DNA from 3 places in the Romboutsia sp. BSD2780061687b_171204_C1 genome. Region 3 is predicted to be linked to each of the others. Evidence: riboswitches for the same ligand, from Rfam matches in the RefSeq annotation. Region 3 holds a riboswitch; each other region holds the start of a gene.
The links. A riboswitch is a leader RNA that binds a small molecule or an ion and turns the genes downstream of it on or off. The one in region 3 is predicted to bind thiamine pyrophosphate.

Region 1 (8,454 bases), on a different contig from region 3:
TTCTATCTGTAGTTTCTACAACTTCTTGATTTATATTTTCAAGTGTTATTTCTTCTTTTTCTATAGATACAACAACAGGATCAGTCATATATCTATAAGCTAATTTTTTAACTTGTGAGTTCATAGTAGCGGAGAAACACAATGTTTGACGCTTTTTAGGAACTTCCTTTAATATAGCTTCAACTTCATTTTTAAATCCCATAAATAACATTTGGTCAGCTTCATCTAGTACAAAAGTTTTTAACTTACTAAGATTTACAGTTTTTCTATCTAAGTGATCTAAAAGTCTTCCTGGTGTAGCTACTATAAGGTGTATATTTCCCTTTAACTTTTTTAATTGACCTGCTATATCTTTTCCACCATAAGCTGATAATACATTTATATTCTTACCTTTTGAAAGTTCAATGGCTTGTTCAGTTATTTGAATAGCTAGCTCTCTTGTTGGTGACAATATAAGTGCTTGAACATAATTAGCGTTTGGATTAATATTTTCAAATATAGGAAGTAAAAATGCTAGAGTTTTTCCCGTACCAGTTTGAGCTTCTGCTATAACATCTTTTCCAGACTTTATAAATCCAATACTTTCTTTTTGTATAGGTGTAGGAGAGTTAATTCCCCTATTTTTTAGTACATTTACTAAATCTTTACTAATTCCAAGTTCTTCAAAATTCATTATATATTACCTCTTAATATCTTTATAATTTGAGCAACGGATTTGACCGAAATAGTTTGCCAACACGTTGCTTAAAGCATTAGTGAACGTTATATCGTTGCGACATAGAAATAGTTATCCTGAATATCGCTTAAACGAAGTAAACTTTTTATTTATATTTTCCGTATTAATAAATAATATCATATAGTTATAATTAATACTAATAATATTATTTATTAATATAAAATATTAATGTTAGTTTTATATATTAATGGGTATTAAATAAATGTTAGTATTTATAAATATACAGAAGATTTTATAAATTATAATTAAAGTTGATTTATTTAGATTATAGAAATATACTATAAGTATAAAATAAAATATTTGCTAGGGGTGCCGAAAGGCTGAGAGACGAAACGTTAACCCTTGTACCTGATCTGGATAATACCAGCGTAGGAAAGCTTGATAATATATTATTATATTATATATTAAATTAGAAATTAAGGCTATATTCCAATGTTGGGGTATAGCTTTTTAATTGCAAAAATATATGATATTGAAGTTAATTGAGGAGATAACAAGCTTTAGCAAATTAAATATTTAATAAATAAAAGGGAGAAGATCATATGAAAAACTACAAAATACCTACACTGACAATAGCAGGTTCAGACTCGTCTGGTGGAGCAGGTGTACAAGCTGATTTAAAAACATTTAGTGCAATAGGAACTTATGGGATGAGTGTTATAACAGCTATAACAGCCCAAAATACTAAAGGTGTATTCATGGTAGAAGATTTAAGCAAAGAGATAATTAAAAAACAAATAGAAGTTGTATTTGATGATATACGTCCAAAATCTTTAAAAATAGGTATGGTATCTAGTGAAGAAATAATAAAAGAAATAGCAAAAACTCTAGATAAATACAAACCAGAAAATCTAGTTATTGATCCGGTAATGATATCAAAGAGTGGATATTCACTACTTAAGCCAGAAGCTAAGCAAAGTATGATAGAGTATCTTATACCAATGGCCTACATAATAACACCAAATACACCAGAAGCAGAAGAAATAACAGGTATTAAAATAGACAATGTTGAGGATATGAAATTAGCAGGTCAAAAAATATTAGAATTAGGTCCGAAGTTTGTACTTATGAAGGGGGGACACTTAGACGGTGATGCTGTAGATATACTTATAGGCAAAGATATATTTAAAGTATATAAGAGTGAAAGGCTATATAGAAAAAATACGCATGGAACAGGATGTACACTATCTTCAGCAATAGCTGCACACTTAGCATTAGGATATGATATATGTGAAAGCGTAAAAAGAAGTAAGGAGTATATAACAAACGCAATAAGATATAGTTTTGATATAGGAAGTGGAGTAGGACCTGTTCATCATTTCTATGAAATAGAAAATAAGAAAATATAGTATTGGGGTAGAGAATATGTATAGTTTAATAAATAAAGTTAAAGAAATTAATCCATTAGTACTTCATTATACTAATGAAGTAACTATAAATGATTGTGCTAATATAACATTGGCACTAGGAGCGAGTCCTTTAATGAGTTTTTCATATGAAGAAGTAGAAGAGATTGTTCAGGTAGCAAGTGCAGTGGTTATAAATATAGGTACTATGAAATCTTCTAACTTAGAATTATTTTTACAAGCAGGTAAAATGGCCAATAAGTACAATAAACCTGTTGTACTTGACCCAGTAGGGGTATTTGCTACAAAAACTAGGGCAAATTTTGTAAAAAGATTATTAAATGAAGTAAGATTTACTGCAATAAAAGGAAATGTAGCTGAGATTAAATATATAGGTGGATTTGATGTTAAAGGCAAGGGTGTTGACTCTTTTGATGATGACAAAAATATTGATGAGGCTATAAAAAAGATTGCTAACAAATTAGAATGTGTAGTTTGTGCAACTGGAAAAGTAGATAGTGTAACTGATGGAAATAGAATAATTAAAATATATAATGGAACACCTAAGTTAAAGTATATAACTGGTACAGGGTGTATGTGTGCTAGCTTAATGGGATCATATCTTGGGAGTAGTGATAAAACTTTAGAGGCTATCTCTATGGGGATAATGACGATGAGTTTATGCGGACAGCTAGCTGATAAAGAAAATATATCTATAGGAGACTTCAAAGTTGAGCTTATGAATAATATATATGACCTAGATGAAGAAAAGCTAAATAAATTTGGAAAGGTTGAGGTTATATAATGAAATTTACAGATTATTTATTTGAAGAAGTTAAAAATATATGGCAAGAATACTTAGAACATCCATTTATAAAAGAACTAGGAGAAGGTACTTTACCTAAAGAGAAATTTAAAAATTATTTAGTACAAGATTATTTATACCTTAAAGAATTTGGTAAAGTATTTGCAATGTGCTTAATAAAGTCAAAGACTATAGAGGAAATGAACTTTTTCAGTAGAGCCATAAGTGCATCGATAGAATATGAAACAGCAGTACATGTTAGTTATATGAACAAATTAGGAGTACCACCAAAAATAGCAGAAACATGTAAATATGAAATAACAACAGATAATTATACTAGTTATATGCAAGCTATAGCCTTAAAAGGAAATTTAAGAGAAATTGTAATCTCTACAATGCCTTGTAACTGGAGCTATAATTATATAGGACACTATCTACTAGATAATTACAAAGAGACATTAGAAGGAAATTACTACAAAGAATGGATAGATATGTACTCTGAAGGAAAATTTGACGAGAATCTAAGGGAGTGGTTAGATTATGTTAACTATTTATGTAGAGATATAAGTAATGAAGAAAGAGAAAACTTAAAAGAAATATTTATAAAATCAAGTTTACATGAATTAGAATTTTGGAATATGGCCTATAAAGAAACTAAGGAGGGAGACTTATGTCTAGTTTAAATAATATATTAGGAATAGTTATATTAATCGTTAGTATAGGATGGTTTTGCTTGTATCTAAAAGATATGAAAAATAGAAAATTAAGCACAAAAGAAATAGTACTAATCGGTATGTTTTCAGCAATGTCTTATATACTTTCTATGATTCAATTTATAAAATATCCTCAAGGCGGGGGAATAACTTTATTTTCAATGTTACCTACAATGCTACTTGCTATACTTTACGGTAAAGAAGTTGGGATAACTGCAGGTTTAGTTTTTGCTTTAATAAAGTTAATAAGTGGACCAACAATAATACATCCAGCTCAGTTTTTATTAGATTATATACTTCCAATGATGGTACTAGGGTTAGCAGGAATATTTGGAAGAGATAAAAAACTTAATATATTTGCAGGATGCATATTAGCAACTAGCCTTAGTGTTTTAATGTATATAATATCAGGAGTATTATATTTTGCACAATATGCACCTAAAGGAATGAATCCTATAGTATATTCATGTGTATATAATATATCAAGTGCAGGTGTAGAAGGATTATTAACTAGCATATTAATATTATTTATACCTATAAAGAGGTTTAGTAAGGTTTTAAATATATCAATTAGCCAATAAATACTAAAAAATTAATATAGGAGATAAAGATGAGAGAAAAATTAAAATTATATTTAGTTACAGACTCAGATATTTTAAAAGGTAGAGATTTTTATGAGTCTATAGAAGAAGCATTAAAAGCAGGCGTAAAAACAGTTCAATTAAGAGAGAAAAAAGCATCAGGAAAAGAATTTTTAGAAAAAGCTTATAAATTAAGAGAACTTACAAAAAAATATAATGCAATTTTTATAATAAATGATAGAGTAGATATAGCAATGTTAGTAGGTGCAGACGGTGTTCATATAGGACAAAGTGATATACCATGTAGTGAAGTTAGACATTTAATAGGGAATGATAAGATAATTGGGGTATCTACTCAAAATCTAGAATTATCACTTAAGGCAAAAAATGATGGTGCAGATTATATAGGTGTAGGATCAATGTTTACTACAACTACTAAATTGGATGCAAAACATGTGAGTATAGAAGAATTAAGAAGTATAAAAGAAAATATAGATATACCAATAGTATGTATTGGTGGTATAAATCTATCTAATATATCTGCTTTAAAAAATGAAAATATAGATGGATATGCAATAGTATCAGAGATATTAAAATATGATGATATATATGGTCAAACTAAAAAATTTATGGATGTTATATAATATAAAAAAAGAAGATGCTTTTAAAAGTATCTTCTTTTTTATTATAAATTAAACTCTAAAAAGGTAATACAATTCAAGGAAATTGCCTAAAAGTGTAGAATACTTATTAAGGGTTATATTTGGGGGAGATAAGAATGAAAGAGTTTTTTAATAATTTGAGTGATAGTATATTTATATTAGATAAAGATTTTAATATAATATTTTGTAACAATAAGTTATTAGAGTATATAAATGAAAAAGACATTAATTCCTTAAACATAGATATAAGTAGTAAAGTAAAAATAGAAAAATTAGAGTTTAAAAACTACTTCGATATAGGTATAAAACTAAATACATCAAATGGAGAATTTGAATTAAGCACTAATATAACTAAAACGAAAGATAATGGTACATATATATTAGTAAGAGATATAACTGACAATAATATAGATAATATGGTAATTAATATAGATAACAATAGAAAAAGGGAGTTTAAAAATTCAGAGAAATTAATATATGATATGAGTGCTATTTTAGATGAAATAAAAAAAGACAGCGATATATATAAAATCTTAGAAAATATAGATTTAGAAGGTACTATAATTAACTTTATAGATGAAATAAAAAAAGTAGAATTTATAAAAAAGGATTTGGAGGTATTCTTAAGTATATCTGCAGATGTAATAGGAGCTATAGATAGAAATGCTTACATTAAACTTTTTACAAAAGAATGTAATAAAATAACAGGATTTAATGAAGAAGAATTAACATCAACTAGTATAATAGATAAAATATATGATGATCATAAAGAAGAATTTTTAAATATCTTAAGTTTAAAGGATGGAAATGTAAAGGTAATAGAAAATAAAATGATATGTAAAGATAATAGCTATAAATGGCTGAGATGGCACTTAAAATATATAAAAGAAAGAGATATCATAGCATTTTCTGTAAGAGATATAGATAAAGAAAAAGAAGATGTAGAAGCTAGGCAAAAATTAGAGCAAAATATATATTTAGAGTCAATGAAAAATGAATTTTTCGCAAATATATCCCATGAATTTAAGACACCGCTTAATATTATGCTTGGAATAATACAGTTAATAGATATTAATATAGTAAAAGAAAATATAAAATTTAATGATAAGATAGATTTAGAAAATTATATTAAATTATTTAAGCAAAACCTATATAGGATACTAAGATTGGTAAATAATATCATAGATATAACAAAAATAGATGCAGGATATTATGAATTAGAGCTTGGAAACTATAATATAGTAAATGTAGTAGAAGAGATAAGTTTATCTGTAACTCCTTATGCTAAAAATAAACAAATTGATTTGGTATTTGATACAAACTGTGAGGAAATGATACTTGCATTTGATCCAGAAAAAATAGAAAGAATACTTTTAAATTTATTATCTAATTCTATTAAACATACAAGTATTAATGGATGTATTTATGTGAATGTAGAAAGCAAAGGAGATAGAGTGTATATATCTGTTTGTGATAATGGAGAAGGTATAGATAGTAATAAATTACAAAGTATATTTGAAAGATTTACACAGGTAAAGAGTAATATAGCAAGTAGTTATGAAGGTAGTGGAATAGGTTTATCACTAGTTAAATCTTTAGTAAATCTTCATGGCGGAGATATAAGTGTAAAAAGTGAGGTAGGAAAAGGTAGTAAGTTTGAATTTTATTTACCAAGCAAGTTAGTAAAAAGCAAAACAAATATAAAGAAATTTATATCAGAAAATAGTAAGATTGAAATGTGTAATATAGAATTTTCTGATATATATAGATAAAAGCATCCATATGGATGCTTTTATTTTTTAGTATTTTATTTATTTACTTCTTTTTTAGGGATTGTAGCTATTTTAAATTTAATTGCTATCAAAAATAGTGAAACAATAGGATTTATTAAGTTTAAGAATGCATATGGAAGATAGGCAAAAGTACTAACTCCTAATGTACCATAGATGTAAGCTCCACATGTATTCCAAGGAACTAAGGCAGAACTCATAGTCCCACTATCTTCAAGCGCTCTTGATAGCATTTTAGGATGAAGACCTCTTTTTGCGTATTCATCTTTAAACATTCTTCCAGGTATAACTATAGATAAATACTGTTCACCAGCTACTGTATTAGTCATTACACATGTAACCATAGTTGAAAAAACAACTCCAAATGTACCTTTTGCAAATTTAAGTAAAGCTGAAGCTAAAGCCTCTAACATACCAGTTTTTTCAAGTATTCCACCTAAAGCTAGAGCAGATATTGTTAAAGAAACAGTACTCATCATATTCATTAATCCGCCTTTAGATAATAATTCATCAACTTCTGCAACACCAGTATTAGAAACAAAACCAGTATGAGCTGCACTTATTATATCTCCAACTGATGCACCTTGAAATACTATAGCAAATACAAATCCTAAAATAGCACCAAATATAAGCCCAGGTATAGCAGGAACTTTAAATATTACCAGACCAATAACCACTATTGGAGGTATAAATAATATAGGTGATAGAGTATTAAATGAACTAGCCAAAGTATCTCTTATTAAATTAATATTAGACATGTCTAATTCTTGTCCTCCATATCTCATACCTATTATACTGTAAAGTACAAGGCATATTAAAAGAGAAGGTATAGTTGAATAAAGCATATAATTTATATGTTCAAATAAAGTAGCACCAGCCATAGCAGGAGCTAAGTTTGTTGTATCTGATAGAGGAGAAAGTTTATCTCCAAAATAAGCACCTGATATTATTGCTCCTGCAACTATAGGTGCTGGAATTTGAAGACCTTGCCCAATACCTAAAAGAGCAACTCCAACAGTTCCCATAGTACTCCATGATGAACCAGTAGCTAAAGAAACTATACCACAGATAATAGTAGTAGCTGCTAAGAATATTCCTGGAGATAAGATTTTTAATCCCCAATAAATCATAGATGGAACAACACCACTAATTATCCAAGTTCCAATAAGCACACCTATTATCATTATGATAAGAATAGCCTGCATGGCCATTTTTATAGAAGAAAACATGCTTTCCTCTAATTCGCTCCACTCAAATCCAAGTCTGTAAACAGCTACTAAGCCAGCGACTATAGCTCCACCGATTAAAGGAACATGAGGAGAAGCTCCGTATTTAAATATAGATATACCTAGAAATAAAGCTAAACATACAATTGGTATTAATGCATCAACTAAGGTAGCTTGCTTTTTTTCTCTTTTACTCATAAAATAAAAGTCCCCCTTAGAAATTTATAATTTTCACTAGAAGTAAATAAAAATATGATTACAATTAAATAAAGCAAATAATATGCCAGATGTATATGATAATAAATAAAAAAGTATTATATATGTAATTAATTAGAAAATTATCTAAAAATTAAAAAAATTATAAAAATATAAAACGCGTTATTGCAAAAAAATAAGCAACTATGCAAAAAAATTTGCTGAAAAGCAAAAATTACTATTTAGATTGGTTAAACTAATTAAAACGATAAATCAGGAGAAAGATATGAATGATTTAATTCTTACGCTGCTTAATTTAAAATACATAGGAAATAAAACAATAGAATACATACTACATATTAGCAAAAGTACAAAACATAATGAAAAAGAGATTTTACAT
Region 2 (8,454 bases), on a different contig from region 3:
GTTAATGGAACTATGGCTTCAGCAATAGCAGTTGCTAGTTCATTAGATAAAATTGAAAAAGATAAAATAAGTTAATAAAATCTATAAAAAACCTTCAAACAACTATTAATTATTTGAAGGTTTTTATTAGTTTTTTATATGAATATTTTTATTAAGAAATCTTTGAATTTATACATATACTATTTTCTTTAATTATTAGTTTGCCTAAAAAAGCTCCAATTAGTGCAGGAATAACCCAGTTAAATCCTATATTAGCAAATGGAAGATTGTTAATAAAAGGGATATTTATACCTAGATTACTAAGTACTGTAAGCAAGCTTGTTAATAATGTTGCATAAGCAGCACCCTTAAAAGCAGAATCTCTCTTAAATATTTTTCCAAACAAGCTCATTAGAACTAAAACTATTGAAACAGGATATAACACTGTTAGTATAGGAGCAGCAATAGCTATTATTTTATCTACGCCTAAATTAGAAAATATGGCACTAAATACACATATAAAGGTTACTATGTATTCATATTTTAGTTTTCTATTAGTTACATCTTCGAAATACTTAGCTGTAACAGAAGTTAATCCTATGGAAGTTGTTAAGCAAGCAAATGCAACAACTATACTTAATAATATAGTACCAGTATTTCCTAATAAAAGATTTGTTATATTAACTAGTAATTCTGTCTGAGAAATGCTAGCATCATACACCGTAGAAACTGTAGCTCCAAGATATGCTAGTCCACCATAAACTAGTGTAAGCCCAATACCTGCAATTAAAGATGCTTTTATCGTAAGGCTTATATTTTCTTTCTTATTTCTGTAACCTTTACTTAAGAAAGATGACATAACAAGTGCAGTTATACCACCTAATCCAAGGGCATCCATAGTTTGATAACCTTGAGTTACACCTCTCATAAATAGATTATCAGAAGAAATATTAGTATTTAACTCACCAATAGGAGATAATATCCCCTTGATTATTAAGATCGCTAACGCTGCTAAAAGTATAGGCGTTAAAAATTTACCTATAATATCCATAACCTTACTTGGTTTTATAGTTAATATAAACACTAGTGTAAAGAATAAAATTGAAAATATTATTGGATTAAATGAGTTATTTAGAGGAAGTATACTCATTTCAAATGTAGTTGCACCAGTTCTAGGAACTACTAATATTGGACCTAAGCACAACATCATTATTACTTCTAAAGTAAGCCCAAATCTTTTGCCAGCTTTTCCAATAACATCTTGGAATGAACCAGCCTTTGCTATTGCATTGATAGAAAGTAGTATTATACCAACATCTGCAATTATAAACCCTAAGAAACTCATTAGCCAATTGCTACCAGAGGTAACACCTATGTATGGTGGGAAAATCAAATTACCTGCTCCAAAGAACATTGAAAATAGTGCGAAACCAATAACAATAATATCAATATTTTTTTTCATAATAACACCTCTTTTTTTATTTTATATATAAAAAAGCCACATAGTATGTACCATGTGACTTTTATTTTGCCTAGGATAAATAAAAAAGCCACATAGTATTATCTATGTGGCTTTACATAACAAGTTAGCTTTCACCATCATAGATACAAACAAGTACCAGTTTGTATCTACGATTAATCTATCGTTCATAAATACAAACCAACTACAATAGCCAAAAGCTAAAATAAGATATATTTAATTGTTTATTGTTAGTTAGATTTGTATTAATTATCATATTTATATTCTCCTAAAAAATTTATATTTAAATTGATTATATATAGTTAAAGGGAATATGTCAATAATATTTTTCAGAAAATTTATACAAATTATTTTATAATTAAAGTAAAAAATATTTTATAAATATGCAGTAAATTATAAAGGCTTAAGTAATAGCAATTATAGAAAAAATAAAAATTTAGTGTATATTAGTTAAATGCTAATATAAAAGTAATAAAATAAAAAGACAATCATAATACAATAAAACATTGAAATAAAATAAACATATTAGCCATATTCTATGATGGTTAATAAAACAATAATAGTAAAATTAGATAAGGTGGAATTAAATGAATAATAAATTTGAGAGTTTAAAATTAAATAAAGATATATTAAAAGCATTGTATAATTTAGGCTATAATTCACCATCGAAAGTTCAGAGTGAAGTTATACCAAGGTTATTAAGATATGAAAATATAATAGTCAAATCAAAAACTGGGAGTGGAAAAACTGCGAGCTTTGCTATACCAATATGTGAAACAGTAGAAGTGGATAATAACAATCTTCAAGCACTAATAGTTGTACCCACTAGAGAGTTAGCACTTCAAGTAAAAGAAGAGATATCTAATATAGGTAGATTGAAGAAAATAAGATGTAGTGCTATATTTGGAAAACAACCTATGAAAGATCAAATAAAGGAGTTAAAGCAAAGAGTTCATATTGTAGTAGCAACTCCAGGAAGAATAATTGATCATATAAGTAGGGGTACAATTAACCTTGAAAGTATAAGATATTTTATAATTGATGAAGCAGATAAAATGCTTAAAAAAGGGTTTGTAGAAGATATGGAGTTTATATTTAATAGTATACCTAAAAATAGCATTAAAGGACTATTCTCAGCGACTATAGATAAAGATATAAAAAATATTTGCTTAGAATATATGAAAGATGCAGAAATGGTAGAAGTAAAAAATGAAAATTTATTAAATAATAAACAAATATCAGAAAAGACAGTCAAAGTAGAGGATAAAAAAAAGTATGATACTTTAAAAAATATAATATATTCTCAGGCTCCAGTATCAGTTATGATATTTTGCAATACAAAAGAAACTGTTACAAAACTTTATAAAAATTTAAAGGAAGATAGGTTTTTAGTAACAGAACTTCATGGTGATATGTCTCAAGACAAAAGAAATTTTACGATAAAAGATTTTAAAAATGGTAAGTTTAATATACTAGTAAGTACAGATGTAGCTGGTAGAGGTATACATATAGATGACATATCTTTAGTTATAAATTTTAATGTGCCTAGAGATAAAGAAAACTATATACATAGAATAGGTAGGACAGGTAGAAAAAAAAGCTTTGGAAAATCTATAACTATGGTAAATCAAAAAGATGAAAAGTATATGGAAGAAATAGAACATTATATTGGATATAAAATAGAAGATCTAGATGACATAAAAAAAGAAGATATTGCTTTAGGAAAAGCTAAGTTTGAAGAAAATAATAAAAAAGTTTTAAAAAATAGAAAAAATAGAAATGAAGAAAAAAAGGTTCACAGTGAAGTAACGAGACTATACCTAAATGCTGGAAAGAAAAAGAAAATAAGAGTTATAGATATTGTTGGAGCTCTTAATAGTATAGAGGGAATAAATAATGAAGATATAGGTGTAATAGAGGTACAAGACCTTTGTTCTTATGTAGATATATTAAATCACAAAGGTGAAATTATATTAAAGAAGTATAAAGAGATTAGTGTAAAAAAGAAGATGGTAAAAATAAAAAAAGATAGTAGATAAAAAACCCCCTTAACTTCTATAATACACCAAAAAAATATATAATAATAGCCTTAAAATGTAATTGTTTTCCTGTTATTATTTAAATATACAAGATAACTTGTATATTTAAAAATGTAGTCCAGATACAGGAGGTACATACTATGAGCGTAAAAATAATTTCAAAGCATGTAAAAGTTACAGAGGCAATAAGAGAAAAAATTGAAAGTAAGTTTGAAAAGCTAGAAAAATATATTAATGATGATTTTGATGTACATGTTAAAATAGATGTAAAGAGAAAAAATCAAAGTATTGAAGCGACAGTATATACTAAACATGGAACTATCGTTAGAGCTGAAGAATGCCAAGAAGATTTATATTCAGCAATAGACTTATTATATGATAAGCTTTATAAACAGCTTAGAAAATACAAAACACAAATGATAAGAAGAAATAGAAAAAATGAAAGTATAAGATTTGATAATATAGAGGAATATGAAGAAATAGATTTAGATGACGATGTAATAAAAAGAAGAAAGAAATTTAAAATGGACAAGCCAATAACTCCAGAAGATGCAATTGTTCAAATGAATTTATTAGGACATCAATTCTTTTTATTTAGAAATATAGAGACAAATAAAACAAGTATTATATATAAAAGACATGATGGATATGGCCTTATAGAACAAGTGTAATACCATAAACATTTAATAATAAAAAACGTATTGAAAATTTCAATACGTTTTTTATTATTAAAAAATAGCTTATTATTATTAATATAACTTGAATTATTTAGATTTTAGTTTTATACATTTTTTTGATATATAAAATATAATAAAACCAGCTAGACAAGTTGCTAGAGCTATAATTATATGTAAATCCACATCATACTCAAATACATAAGAACAAGCATTATCTAAAGCATGAAATAATATACAAAGCCAAATGCTATTAGTTTCCATGTATATGTAAGTAAGTACAAAAGAAGAAGCAATACAACTAAGAGCAAATGGAATAAAACTAGTATGTTGTTGTGGTGTACCAACTACAAACCATAAAGGTAGATGCCATAAGGACCAAATAATACCTATTATTAGAGAACTTTTAAAAGGAGAATATTTCTTTAGTAATTTAGGAAGTAAAAAACCTCTCCATCCTATTTCCTCTAATCCTCCCCCAAATATCATTATAGGAGTTAACCAACTTAAAAATATTAATGGGGATTTTAGTAAGGCACCATAGCCTCTAAACATTTCAACTACTATATATGGAACGGTCCAAAGTATTAAAGCGGCGATAATAACATATAAATATTCCTTTAGACTCCTGTTTGCATTTACACAGTTCCTTAAAAATCTATCAAATTCATCTTTAGACAAAAACTTTTTAGCGGTAATTAATCCAGCTAAAGCAGGAGAATACCCTGAAAGTGCATAAAATAACATAAAAATAGGAGAACCATATATTAAAATATTGAGTTGTGTTGTAGATATAGTTACTGTAAATCCAATTATACAAAAAAGTATTAGTACTATAAAAAAGTACTTTGTATCTTTTGAAATCAATTTTTTTCGCCTCCGAATTTTTTATAAGAATTAATTTATAGAATAATTCAAAGTATATTGAAATTATTGAATAACTATATAATTATTATACATAAGAAATCTAACTAATTTAATAGGGAAATTAAATAAAATTCGTATAATAAATATATATATATAGTTTATTTATAAACTAATAATTTGTTGATTATGAAAATACATTGTGCTACACTCAACTTGTAAAAATAAATAAAAGCTAGGGGAGCTATGATTGGATAGCTGAGAAGTAAAGCCATAACTTTCAGACTCTAAGAACCTGATTAAGATAATTCTTACGTAGGGAAGCTCGTATATTTTAATGTACCTAGATTTTTAGTTAAATAAGGCGCTCTCTATAAAAAGAGAGTGCTTTTTTAATGCTATTAAAGTTAAATTTATATAATTATTTTTATATCTTATAAAAGATAATCCTTAAAAGGAGGAAATGTAAGTGAAGGTAAATGGGGAAGAGTTTGAATTTAAATCAGATATGACAATATCAAAGTTATTAGAAGATATTGGAGTAAAAAAAGATAGCGTAGTAGTAGAGATAAATTTAAACATAATTGAAAATAATCAATACGATAGCTATATACTAAGAGAAGAAGATGTTATAGAAGTCATAAGGTTTGTTGGAGGGGGATAAGATGCAACTTTTTATAAATGAGCTACTTGTAAATATTGATGAAGATATAGTTACAGTAGATAAAGTTAAAGAAAAATATAAAAAAGATGCAGATATAATAATACTAAATGGTCATCCAGTAGATGCATATGTAGATTTAGAATTATATGAAAATGATAGAGTTACATTAATAAAAAGGGGTGAAATTCCAAAATTTGAAGAATTAGAAAATCTTATGGTTAGCAGACATACTCCAAATGTTCACTACAAATTAAAAAATGGAAAAGTAGCAATATTAGGTATTGGTGGATTGGGTTCAAATATAGCTATATCTTTAGCTAGAATAGGCGTAGGAACATTAATACTAGCAGACTTTGATATAGTAGAACCATCTAATTTAAATAGACAACAATATTTTATAAATGATATAGGAAAATATAAAACCGAGGCACTTAAAAATAATATAGAAAATATTAATCCATTTATAGAAGTTGAAACTATAAACAAAATAATAGATTCATCAAATATACATGAATTTGGGAACGTAGATATAATAATAGAGGCTTTTGATAATCCAAAGTACAAAGCAGAAATTGCAAATAACATTTTAACTAAAATGAGAGATAAATATTTAATATCCTCATCTGGAGTGGCAGGATATTATGATTCTAACATAATAAAAACAAGAAAAATCAGAGATAAATTTTACATATGTGGAGATGAGATAAATGAAGCTAAAGAAGGTGATGGGCTTATGGCACCAAGGGTGGCTATATGTGCTAATCACATGGCTAATTTAGCAACAAAAATATTGATAGAAGACAAATAAGATTATGTGGGGGATAAAAATGGATAAATTAATATTAAACGGACATGAGTTTAATAGTAGACTTTTAATAGGAACGGGAAAATATAGTTCAAATGATATGTTACCAAGAGTAATAGAGTCAAGTAACAGTGAAATAATAACTATGGCACTAAGAAGAGTAGACTTAGACAATACAGAAGAAAATATACTATCACATATACCTAGCAATATGACAATACTTCCTAATACATCAGGAGCGACTAATCATATGGAAGCTGTTAGGATAGCAAGAATAGCTAGAAAAATGGGATGTGGAAACTTTATAAAAATAGAAGTAATAAGTGATACAAAATACTTATTACCCGATAATGAAGAAACTATAAAAGCAACTAAAATACTTGCTGATGAAGGATTTGTAGTTCTTCCATATATGAGTCCAGATCTATATGCAGGCAAAAGGCTAATAGAAGCAGGGGCAGCAGCAGTTATGCCACTTGGGGCACCAATAGGTTCTAATAGAGGGCTTAAAATGAAAGAAATGATAAAAATAATGATAGAAGAATTAGATATACCAATAATAGTAGATGCAGGAATTGGAAAACCATCTCAGGCTATGGAAGCTATGGAAATGGGGGCAGCAGCAGTACTTGTAAACACTGCAATAGCTAGTGCAGGCGACCCTATAAAAATGGCGAATGCTTTCAAATTAGCAGTTGAAGGTGGAAGAGAAGCATATTTAGCTAAAACAGGAAGAGTAAGCAATTTTGCAAATGCATCTTCACCTCTTACTGGATTTTTAAGTGAAGTAGGTGTTTAATTTGAGTTTTTATAATGTTATAGAAAAGTATAAAGATATTGATATAGATAAATATCTAGAAAATGTATCAAATTATGATGTTTTAAGAAGTTTAGAAAAGGATAATTTAGATGAATATGATTTATTAAATTTATTATCTAAAAAAGCCACTAAATACCTGGAAGAAATGGCACAAAAAGCACACGAGATAACTAATAGATATTTTGGAAAGACTATACTTTTGTATACTCCTATGTATATAGCAAACTATTGTGTAAATAAATGTCTATACTGTGGATATAATATAGATTCTGGAATAAGTAGAAAAAAGCTCAACATTAATGAAATTAAAATAGAAGGAAATGAAATATCTAAAGAGGGATTTAAGCATTTGTTGCTTTTAACTGGAGAAAGTAAGATTCATTCAGACGTAGAGTATATAGGTGAAGCTGTAGAAGTTCTTAAAGATAAATTTCCATCTATTACAATAGAAGTTTATCCAATGGATGAAGAAGAGTATAAATATTTAGTAGATAAAGGCGTTGAAGGGCTTACTGTATACCAAGAAGTATATGATGAAAATATTTATAAAGAGGTACATTTAAAAGGTCCAAAATCTAATTATAAATATAGATTAGACTCACCAGAAAGAGGAATAAAAGCTGGAATGAGAAGTGTATCAATAGGTTCGTTACTTGGTCTTAATGATTTTAGAAAAGAAACTTTTTTTACATTAATGCATGGAAGATATTTAAGAAAAAAATATCCACATGTAGACGTTTCATACTCAATACCTAGAATAAGACCATTTAAGGGATGTTATGAAAAAATAATTGATATCAATGATAATGATTTAGTACAAGCTATGGTTGTTATGAGATTATTTGATAATCAAGGTGGTATAAATTTATCGACTAGAGAAAGCTTATCATTGCGAAGAAATTTAATACCTTTGGGAGTTACAAAATTAAGTGCAGGTGTATCAACAAATGTAGGAGGGCATTCTCAAAATAGTAAAGATACATCTCAATTTAAAATTAGTGATGAAAGTAGTGTTAGTGATATAAAAGCCATGTTAAAAGATATTGGATACCAACAAATATTTAAAGATTGGGAAAGGTTTTAATGTATCTAATAACGAATAGGCATCTATGCAAATATGATAGGTATA
Region 3 (8,454 bases):
CTTGCAGATACTATAACAACTTCATATTGTAAAGAACAAAATAAAAATTATGGAAAAGTAAGGGTATTAGGTTCTATAGGATATGCACTATCTGCTTTTATTTGTGGTCATATAATGAATTTAACAGGAAATGATTTGGCATTTTTCTACATGTTTATGTTTAGTATGCTACTATGTTTATTTATAACTCCATATTTAAATACACCTAAAGAAATGGAGTCTAAAGAAAAGTTAAATTTAAAAGTAGATATAAAAAAATTATTTACTAATAAACAATATGTGTTAATACTTTTAGCAAGTATAAGTATTGTTGCCTTAAGTGATGGGGTAAGCGCCTACCAAGGTATACATTTATTAAACTTAGGAGCAGGCAAGGAACTTGTAGGAATGTTGACTGTGTTTATGGTAGCTCCAGAACTTTATTTTATGGTTAAGACCAAAGATCTTTTAAAAAAATATGGAAATACAAAAATGATTACTGTAAGTGCAATTGCACTTTTTATTAGATGGATAATATATACATTTACAAATAATATAGCATTATTTATATTAGCATCAGCTTCTCATGGTGTAGCAATAGCTATAATGACTATAACTGTTTTTGACTTTATAGGAAACGTAGTAGAAAAAAAATTATACACTACAGCCATGACTATATACACTTTTTGTATAGGAATTGGGTCATCAGTTATAAAACTTATATATGGAAATATAATAGACTTATATGGAATGAAAGCCATATTTATATGCTCAATAATAATTTCTATCATAAGTTTTGGAATTATATTTGCAATAAATAAATTAGAATATAAGAATATAAATAATACAAATATAATAAGCGAATAAAAAGGAAGAACATAATTATGTTCTTCCTTTTTTAGATTACCTAACTATAGTATATATCATATATACTATATATAAAGCTATTAATATAAAACCTTGTTTTTTTACAAGACAATTATCTTTTTTCATAAAGATATAAAGTAAAACTGTTATAAATGTCATAAATATTATATCTATAAGAGCAAATGTACTTATAGATATCGGACTTATAGTTGTAGCTAAACCTAAAACTAAAAGTATATTAAATACGTTTGAGCCTATTACATTACCTATAGCTATTTCAGTTTCACCCTTTTTTATAGCCATAATAGAAGTAACAAATTCAGGAAGTGAAGTACCAACTGCAACTATTGTAAGTCCAACTAAGTTTGCACTCATACCAAATGATGTTGCAATAGTCGTGGCAGAATCAACAACCATATCTCCACCAACAATAATTCCTGCTATACCAATTAAACTTAATATAATTGTTTTAAACATGGGAACATCTTCACTTACTTCAGCTTCTATAGCTATAGCACTTTCACCACCAGATAAGTCTTCTTCATTATTAGAGTTTTTAGCACTTTTTACAGTATTTATTAAGAAGTAGGCAAATACTAATAAGAAAAAAATACCTTCAAATCTATTTATATGTAAATCAAGTGAAAATAGTAACAACATAAAGCTTATACCTATTAAAAATGGAGTATCTTTTTTTATAGTATCTTTTTGAACTGGTAACTTTGCAATTATTGCAGATACACCTAACACTACAAGTATGTTAAAAAAGTTAGAGCCTACGATGTTAGCAACACTCATATCATTTTGTCCTGCTAATGAAGATGTAATACTTACTGCGGCTTCAGGTGCAGATGTACCCATAGCTACTATAGTAAGACCTATAACCATAGCTGGAACATTAAATTTTCTAGCAATTGAAGCAGCACCATCGACAAATATGTCAGCACCCTTTATAAGGAAAATAAAACCTAATATTAATATTATAAATGCCATTAATATTCCTCCAAAAATATATATTTATAAAGGACAGTATACCACTTTATGTATTCTTTTGTAAATCATTAAAATATGATGAAACTTAGTTATGCAAAGAATATAATAGATATTTATAATATTAAATTAAGTATGTAACTAATTATCTGCTCTTAATAAATTTAAGTCTTTACCACTCATTATTTTATTCATATTTCTCATAGAACACATCTTACCGCACATTGTACAGCTATCATCATGTTTAGGAGTTGACTCTTTTCTATATCTTCTAGCTTTTTGTGGGTCAATAGCAAGTTCAAACATTTTTTCCCAATCAAGTTCTTGTCTAGCTTTACTCATTTGATTATCTATATCTCTAGATTTAGGAATTTTCTTTGCGATATCTGCAGCATGAGCAGCTATTTTAGTAGCTATAATACCTTCTTTAACATCATCTAAGTTAGGTAGTCTTAAATGTTCTGCTGGGGTTACATAACATAAAAAGTCAGCTCCATAACTAGCAGCTAAGGCACCTCCAATAGCACTTGTTATATGATCATATCCAGGGGCTATATCTGTAACTATAGGACCTAGCACATAAAATGGTGCACCATGACAAAGTTTCTTTTCAAGTAACATATTAGACTCAATTTCATCTAATGACATATGTCCAGGACCTTCTATTATTACTTGAACATTTCGTTTCCACGCTCTTAGAGTAAGTTCACCTAATATCATTAATTCTTTTATTTGACAAGCATCTGAAGAGTCATTTATAGACCCAGGTCTTAGAGCATCTCCAAGGCTTAATGTTAAGTCATATTCTTCGCATATATCAAGTAATTCATCAAAGTATTCATAAAAAGGGTTCTCACGTTGGTTAAGCTCCATCCAAGCATACATTAAAGAACCGCCTCTAGATACTATATTAGTAAGTCTTTTGTTTCTTTTAAAAACAGATGCAGTTTCTTTGTTTATACCAGCATGTACAGTAACGAAGTCTACACCATCATTTGCATGATTTCTTACTACATCTAAAAATTCTTTAGCAGTTATATCTTTTAATTCTTTATCGTAAAAACCAACAGCATCGTATATAGGAACAGTTCCTATCATAGCATTAGAAGATGATATAAGTTTTTTTCTAAATTCTTTGGTTTTACCAAAAGAACTTAAATCCATTATAGCTTCGGCTTTCATATCTAATGCCAAATTAACCTTTTTCATCTCTTCATCAATATCACAACAATCTTTTGATATACCTAAATTTACATTTATTTTGGTTCTTAGATTTTCGCCTACACCTTCAGGATTTAAAGATTTATGATTTTTATTAGCAGGTATTGCTACTTTACCTTTAGATATTAGCTCTCTCAAAATATTAACATCCATATTTTCTTTTTTTGCTACTATTTCCATTTCTTTAGTAATTATCCCCTTTTTAGCAGCATCCATTTGAGTAGTATACATCATATTAAAATCCCCCTTATTATATTTTAATAAATAAAAAAAGCCTTACCATAAGGCAAAGCTTCTCAAAATATGTATTAATAAATAGACTATATTTGTTTTATAGCTATTAATAAACACAAAAGTAACTTTCCTACGGTAGTATAAACTACATCAGGTTCGAAGGGTTAATGAATTTATCATTTCTCAGCCTAAAAGGCACCCCTAGTTAGATATCTTTTCAAAAACATTGTAGTTCTTTATTTATGTATTGTAAAGAAATTTTTTGTACTTATAAAAACGGAAAGGCACCTATCAAAAGATAAGTGCCTTTATTTGGGCTAGCGTAATACTTATATAAAATATAAGTTCCCACTTAACTTAAGAATATCATAATGAATATTATTTGTAAATAAAAAAAGCAATTATAAAAAATTATCAATGCCTTATGTGTTGAAAAAACTATATATTAAAAAGAATAAAAAAAATAAAATATAATAATAGATTAAGAATACTTTTATTGGTGTATATACAATATATAGTATTTGGTTTAAATATTATATCTATAAGTGGTAGATAATGATTAGTAAAACATTAAATAAAAGGTGGGAAAAATGAACTGGATAGAACTAAATAATCAAGTCATAATAAAAAATAAAGAAGGAAAATATCAATTAGAAAAAGATAAAGAAGCATTATACAGTTATATAAATGAATATATAAAACCTAGAACAAAGGTATTTAATAGTCTTGAAGAAAGGCTATCATATTTAATAGATAATAATTACTATTCTAAAGAAGTAATAGAAAGATATGATATAGACTTTATAAAAGAAATAGAAAGAATCATAAAAAATTATGGATTTAAATTTAATTCATATATGAGTGCAAATAAGTTTTATCAAAACTATGCACTTAAGACTAATGACAATAAAGAAATATTAGAAAGCTATAATGATAAAGTTCTTATAGTATCTTTAGCACTTGGAAATGGTGATAAAAATTTAGTAAGAAAATTAGCAGAGAAACTAGTAAAACAAGAATTTCAACCAGCAACACCTACATTTTTAAATGCAGGTAGAGCTAGAGCAGGAGAAATGGTATCGTGCTTTTTGATATCTATAGAAGATAGTACAGAAGGTATATCATATGCAATTTCATCAGCAAATCATTTGTCTAAAATAGGTGGTGGGGTAGCACTTAATCTATCAAGGTTAAGAGCTTCAGGAGACCCTATTAAAGACATAGAAGGAGCAGCAGGCGGTGTGGTAGGAGTTGCTAAAATGCTAGAACAGTCATTTACCTACTTTAACCAAATGGGTGCAAGACAAGGTGCCGGGGCTGTATATTTAAGTGTATTTCATCCAGATTTTGAATTACTTATGGATACCAAAAAGATAAATGCAGATGAAAAAATAAGATTAGCATCATTATCTTTAGGGGCATTAATACCAGATAAATTTATGGAATTGGCAGAGAAAAATGAGGTGGCTTATGCATTTTATCCTCATTCTGTTTATAAAAAATATAATATAAATCTTGATGAGATGGATATGGAAAAATGGTATGATATTTTAAAAAATGATGAAGATATACGAAAAAAAGAAATAAATCCTAGAAAAATGCTAACAAAGATAGCACAGATGCAACAAGAAAGTGGATACCCATATGTTGTATTTTTAGATACTGCAAATAGAGAACATATACTAAAAGACGTTGGTAAAATCAAAATGTCTAATTTATGTTGTGAAATATTTCAATATCAAACACCATCAAATATAAAAGGATATGCTGGAGAAAATATATGGGGACAAGATATAAGTTGCAATTTAGGTTCTTTAAACATTGCTAATGTAATGGATAATAAAGATATAGAAAATTCAATTGATACTGCAATAAGAGCATTAACTTTTGTTTCTGATAACACTAGTATAAATGAAGTGCCAACAATCAAAAATGGAAATGATTCGTCACATGCAGTAGGTCTTGGTGCTATGAATTTACATGGATACTTAGTGAGAGAAAATATACTTTATACATCAGAAGAAGCAATAGACTTTTGTAATGTATTTTTTGCAATGGTTAGACATTTTGCTATAAAGTCATCTATGAATATAGCTAAAGAGAGAAATAAAACATTTGTTGGGTTTGAAAAATCAGAATATGCAAAAGGAAAAGATAGTAATGTATTAAAAAAATATTATAAAAATTCATACTTACCTAAGACAGATAAAGTAAAAAAATTGTTTGAAGGTATACATATACCTACAACTAAAGAATGGGAAGCTTTATTAGATGAAGTAAAAGTACATGGATTATATAATGCATACTTAACAGCAATAGCACCAACTCAAAGTATTAGTTATGTTCAAAATGCAACATCAAGTATAATGCCAATTACAGAGCCGGTTGAAGTTAGAACATATGGTGATTCTACAACTATATATCCTATGCCCTTTTTAACTAATGAAAACATGCTTTATTACCAATCTGCATATAGAATGGATATGAGAAAAGTTATAGATATAGTTTCAACAGTCCAAAATCATGTTGACCAAGGTATATCAACAACATTATTTGTAACAGATGATAAAACAACTAGAGATATAGCTAGATTATATATATATGCTTACAAAAAAGGACTAAAAAGTCTTTACTACACAAGAACTAAAATGACTAGAGACAACAATGAGTGTCTTATGTGTTCAGTATAAGGGGGAGTACTATGACATTTAAATTAGAAAAAATACACAAAGCAGTAAACTGGAATAAAGAAGATGATGGATTTACTCAAGCCTTTTGGGAACAAAATGTAAAACAATTTTGGTTACCAGAGGAAATATCAGTTTCAAAAGATTTAAAAGTATTTAATGAATTAAATGAAAAAGAAAAAGAATTATATAAAAAAGTATTAGGTGGACTTACATTACTAGACACTAAGCAAGGAAATGATGGGGTACCATCTATGATGAGCCTTACAGATAACCTTCAAAGAAAAGCAGTATTATCATTTATGGGAACTATGGAAGAAATACATGCTAAAAGTTACTCATCTATATTTATGACACTGCTTTCTAATGATGAAATTGAAGAATTATTTAAATGGATAGAAAGTGAAGAAACACTTCAGAAAAAGGCGGACTTAGTACTAGCCCAATATAAAAATACAAAAGATGAAGAAAGTTTATATTTATCTATGGTAACAAGTGTATTCTTAGAAAGCTTTTTATTCTACTCAGGTTTTTTCTATCCACTATATCTAGCAGGCCAAGGTAAAATGGTTGCAAGTGGAGAAATAATATCTCTTATACTTAGAGATGAATCACTACATGGAAAGTATATAGGACTTCTTTCTCAAGAAATATATGAAAAGTTTGAAGAAGCTAAAAAAGAAGAATTAAAAGATAGAATGTACAAAATACTTGAAGATTTAATGGAAAATGAAATAAACTATACAAACACTATATACAAAGATAGCGGTCTTGAAAGTGAAGTTATAAATTTCTTAAAATACAATGCTAATAGGGCATTAGAGAATTTAGGGTTTAATGAATACTATAAAGTAAGTGAAATAAACCCAATAGTACTAAATGGACTAAGTACAGAAACCAAAAATCACGACTTTTTCTCGACTAAAGGTAATGGATATCAAAAAGGTGTATATGAAGAATTAAAAGATGAAGATTTCTTAATATAAAAAAATCACTTGGATAAAACCAAGTGATTTTTTAGTTTAATGTTTTATATTAGGTAAAAGCATTTTAATAATCTTATAAATCAAAAATACATAATAATATCATTTAAATTTGATAAAAATATATAAGAAAGTTTAAGGAGGTATTAAAATGTCTAAAAAACCAGCAATAAGTAATGCTAAACAAGCTCTAAATCAAATGAAACTAGAAATAGCAAATGAACTAGGAATATCAAATAGTCATATAGATGGATCTAATGATACATCATATAAAAATTGACATATAGGTGGAAACTTAGGTGGTGTGATGAGTAGAAGATTAGTAGAAATGGGTGAAGAACAGCTACTAAGAGAATATAATAAAAAAAATAAATAATTAACAGGCATTGAGTTGAAAGTCAGTAAACAACTCAATGCTTTTTTTAGTAATTAAAACCATTTTAGTGTAAAAAGTTGACGAATTAAGTAGATGAAATTATAATGAAAGTACAAAGTATAACCACGATTAATAGGTAGGCTATATAAAGGAGATTAAGGATGAGTTCAGAGTTAGCAAGACTAAAAGAATTGTATGAAATATTTTTAGATATGGAAAAATATTCAGTATTATTACCAACAGAAAAGAGGCTTTCAGATTTCGTAAAGGTTACGTTAGACAAAGAACATGAAGTAGTGTATTTAAAAGAAGAAAAACAAGAAAGAAAGTTAAATTCAGATGGGTTTAAGATAAATTTAATTTGTATATTAGAAAGTGTAGAAGATTTTTTAGATAATTCTAATATTATTGATAGATTTAGTGAAGTTGAAGAAGGAAAACTTAGTGAAGAAGAATATATAAAGTATGCAGGTGGTATTTGCTTGGCTAGAGGTAAATATGATAAGATAATTTCAAAACTTTATGTTATATAAATATATATTATGCCTTTAAGTAGATGCTTAAGGGCTATTATTAAAAAAGACAGAATTTATTTCTGTCTTTTTTTAATAATAAACTGAAAAATAAAGCTATATAAAATTAATGACTAAGGAGCATGATTAAAGGGATAGTAATATTATTACTAAAAAAATATATTATATACATTTATGTTAAATAAGTAGTTAAATATTACAAATTTATAATAACTCTTGAAAAAATAATGACGTGTGAGTTAAGATGATTTTAAGAAAATAAAAAATAAGATTATAGATGCGGGTATAATGATTAGATTTAACTAAGGTTATAGGGATTTTGACATATAAAGATATTTATAAATAATAAATGAACAGAAGGAGCATATCATATGAGAAAATTATTTACAGAGTGGGCGATGGATATAGCCGAAGATAGTAAAGTTAGAAGTACGTGTGTTTCAAGACAAGTAGGAGCTGTAATTATAAAAGGAAAGCAAATTATAGCTACAGGTTATAATGGAAGTCCTGCTGGAACTATTCATTGTTCAGATATTGGCTATTGCGAGAGAAAAAAAAGAGGTATACCTTCAGGACAAGGCTTA

Region 1: another riboswitch for thiamine pyrophosphate. It lies ahead of thiD (bifunctional hydroxymethylpyrimidine kinase/phosphomethylpyrimidine kinase); the one in region 3 lies ahead of thiC (phosphomethylpyrimidine synthase ThiC).
Region 2: another riboswitch for thiamine pyrophosphate. It lies ahead of thiS (sulfur carrier protein ThiS); the one in region 3 lies ahead of thiC (phosphomethylpyrimidine synthase ThiC).

The regions. Positions count from the first base shown of each region.
Region 1 covers NZ_JADMRK010000001.1:344,224-352,677, forward strand. Annotated here, with positions in the region: gene I2H23_RS01735 (DEAD/DEAH box helicase) at 1-673, opposite strand, end outside; TPP riboswitch at 1,032-1,128, shown strand; gene thiD (bifunctional hydroxymethylpyrimidine kinase/phosphomethylpyrimidine kinase) at 1,279-2,085, shown strand; gene thiM (hydroxyethylthiazole kinase) at 2,102-2,887, shown strand; gene tenA (thiaminase II) at 2,887-3,570, shown strand; gene thiT (energy-coupled thiamine transporter ThiT) at 3,558-4,181, shown strand; gene thiE (thiamine phosphate synthase) at 4,211-4,825, shown strand; gene I2H23_RS01765 (sensor histidine kinase) at 4,960-6,615, shown strand; gene nhaC (Na+/H+ antiporter NhaC) at 6,651-8,057, opposite strand; gene I2H23_RS01775 (DNA-processing protein DprA) at 8,341-8,454, shown strand, end outside.
Region 2 covers NZ_JADMRK010000003.1:260,975-269,428, forward strand. Annotated here, with positions in the region: gene I2H23_RS09005 (cation:dicarboxylate symporter family transporter) at 1-75, shown strand, start outside; gene brnQ (branched-chain amino acid transport system II carrier protein) at 152-1,441, opposite strand; gene I2H23_RS09015 (DEAD/DEAH box helicase) at 2,047-3,498, shown strand; gene hpf (ribosome hibernation-promoting factor, HPF/YfiA family) at 3,639-4,169, shown strand; gene I2H23_RS09025 (CPBP family intramembrane glutamic endopeptidase) at 4,263-5,039, opposite strand; TPP riboswitch at 5,264-5,375, shown strand; gene thiS (sulfur carrier protein ThiS) at 5,506-5,700, shown strand; gene thiF (sulfur carrier protein ThiS adenylyltransferase ThiF) at 5,702-6,508, shown strand; gene I2H23_RS09040 (thiazole synthase) at 6,528-7,304, shown strand; gene thiH (2-iminoacetate synthase ThiH) at 7,306-8,409, shown strand; gene I2H23_RS09050 (thiamine phosphate synthase) at 8,409-8,454, shown strand, end outside.
Region 3 covers NZ_JADMRK010000004.1:207,293-215,746, reverse strand. Annotated here, with positions in the region: gene I2H23_RS10255 (MFS transporter) at 1-846, shown strand, start outside; gene I2H23_RS10250 (calcium/sodium antiporter) at 883-1,839, opposite strand; gene thiC (phosphomethylpyrimidine synthase ThiC) at 1,978-3,291, opposite strand; TPP riboswitch at 3,402-3,504, opposite strand; gene nrdE (class 1b ribonucleoside-diphosphate reductase subunit alpha) at 3,882-5,981, shown strand; gene nrdF (class 1b ribonucleoside-diphosphate reductase subunit beta) at 5,993-6,964, shown strand; gene I2H23_RS15615 (small, acid-soluble spore protein, alpha/beta type) at 7,113-7,241, shown strand; gene I2H23_RS10225 (hypothetical protein) at 7,499-7,870, shown strand; gene I2H23_RS10220 (deoxycytidylate deaminase) at 8,242-8,454, shown strand, end outside.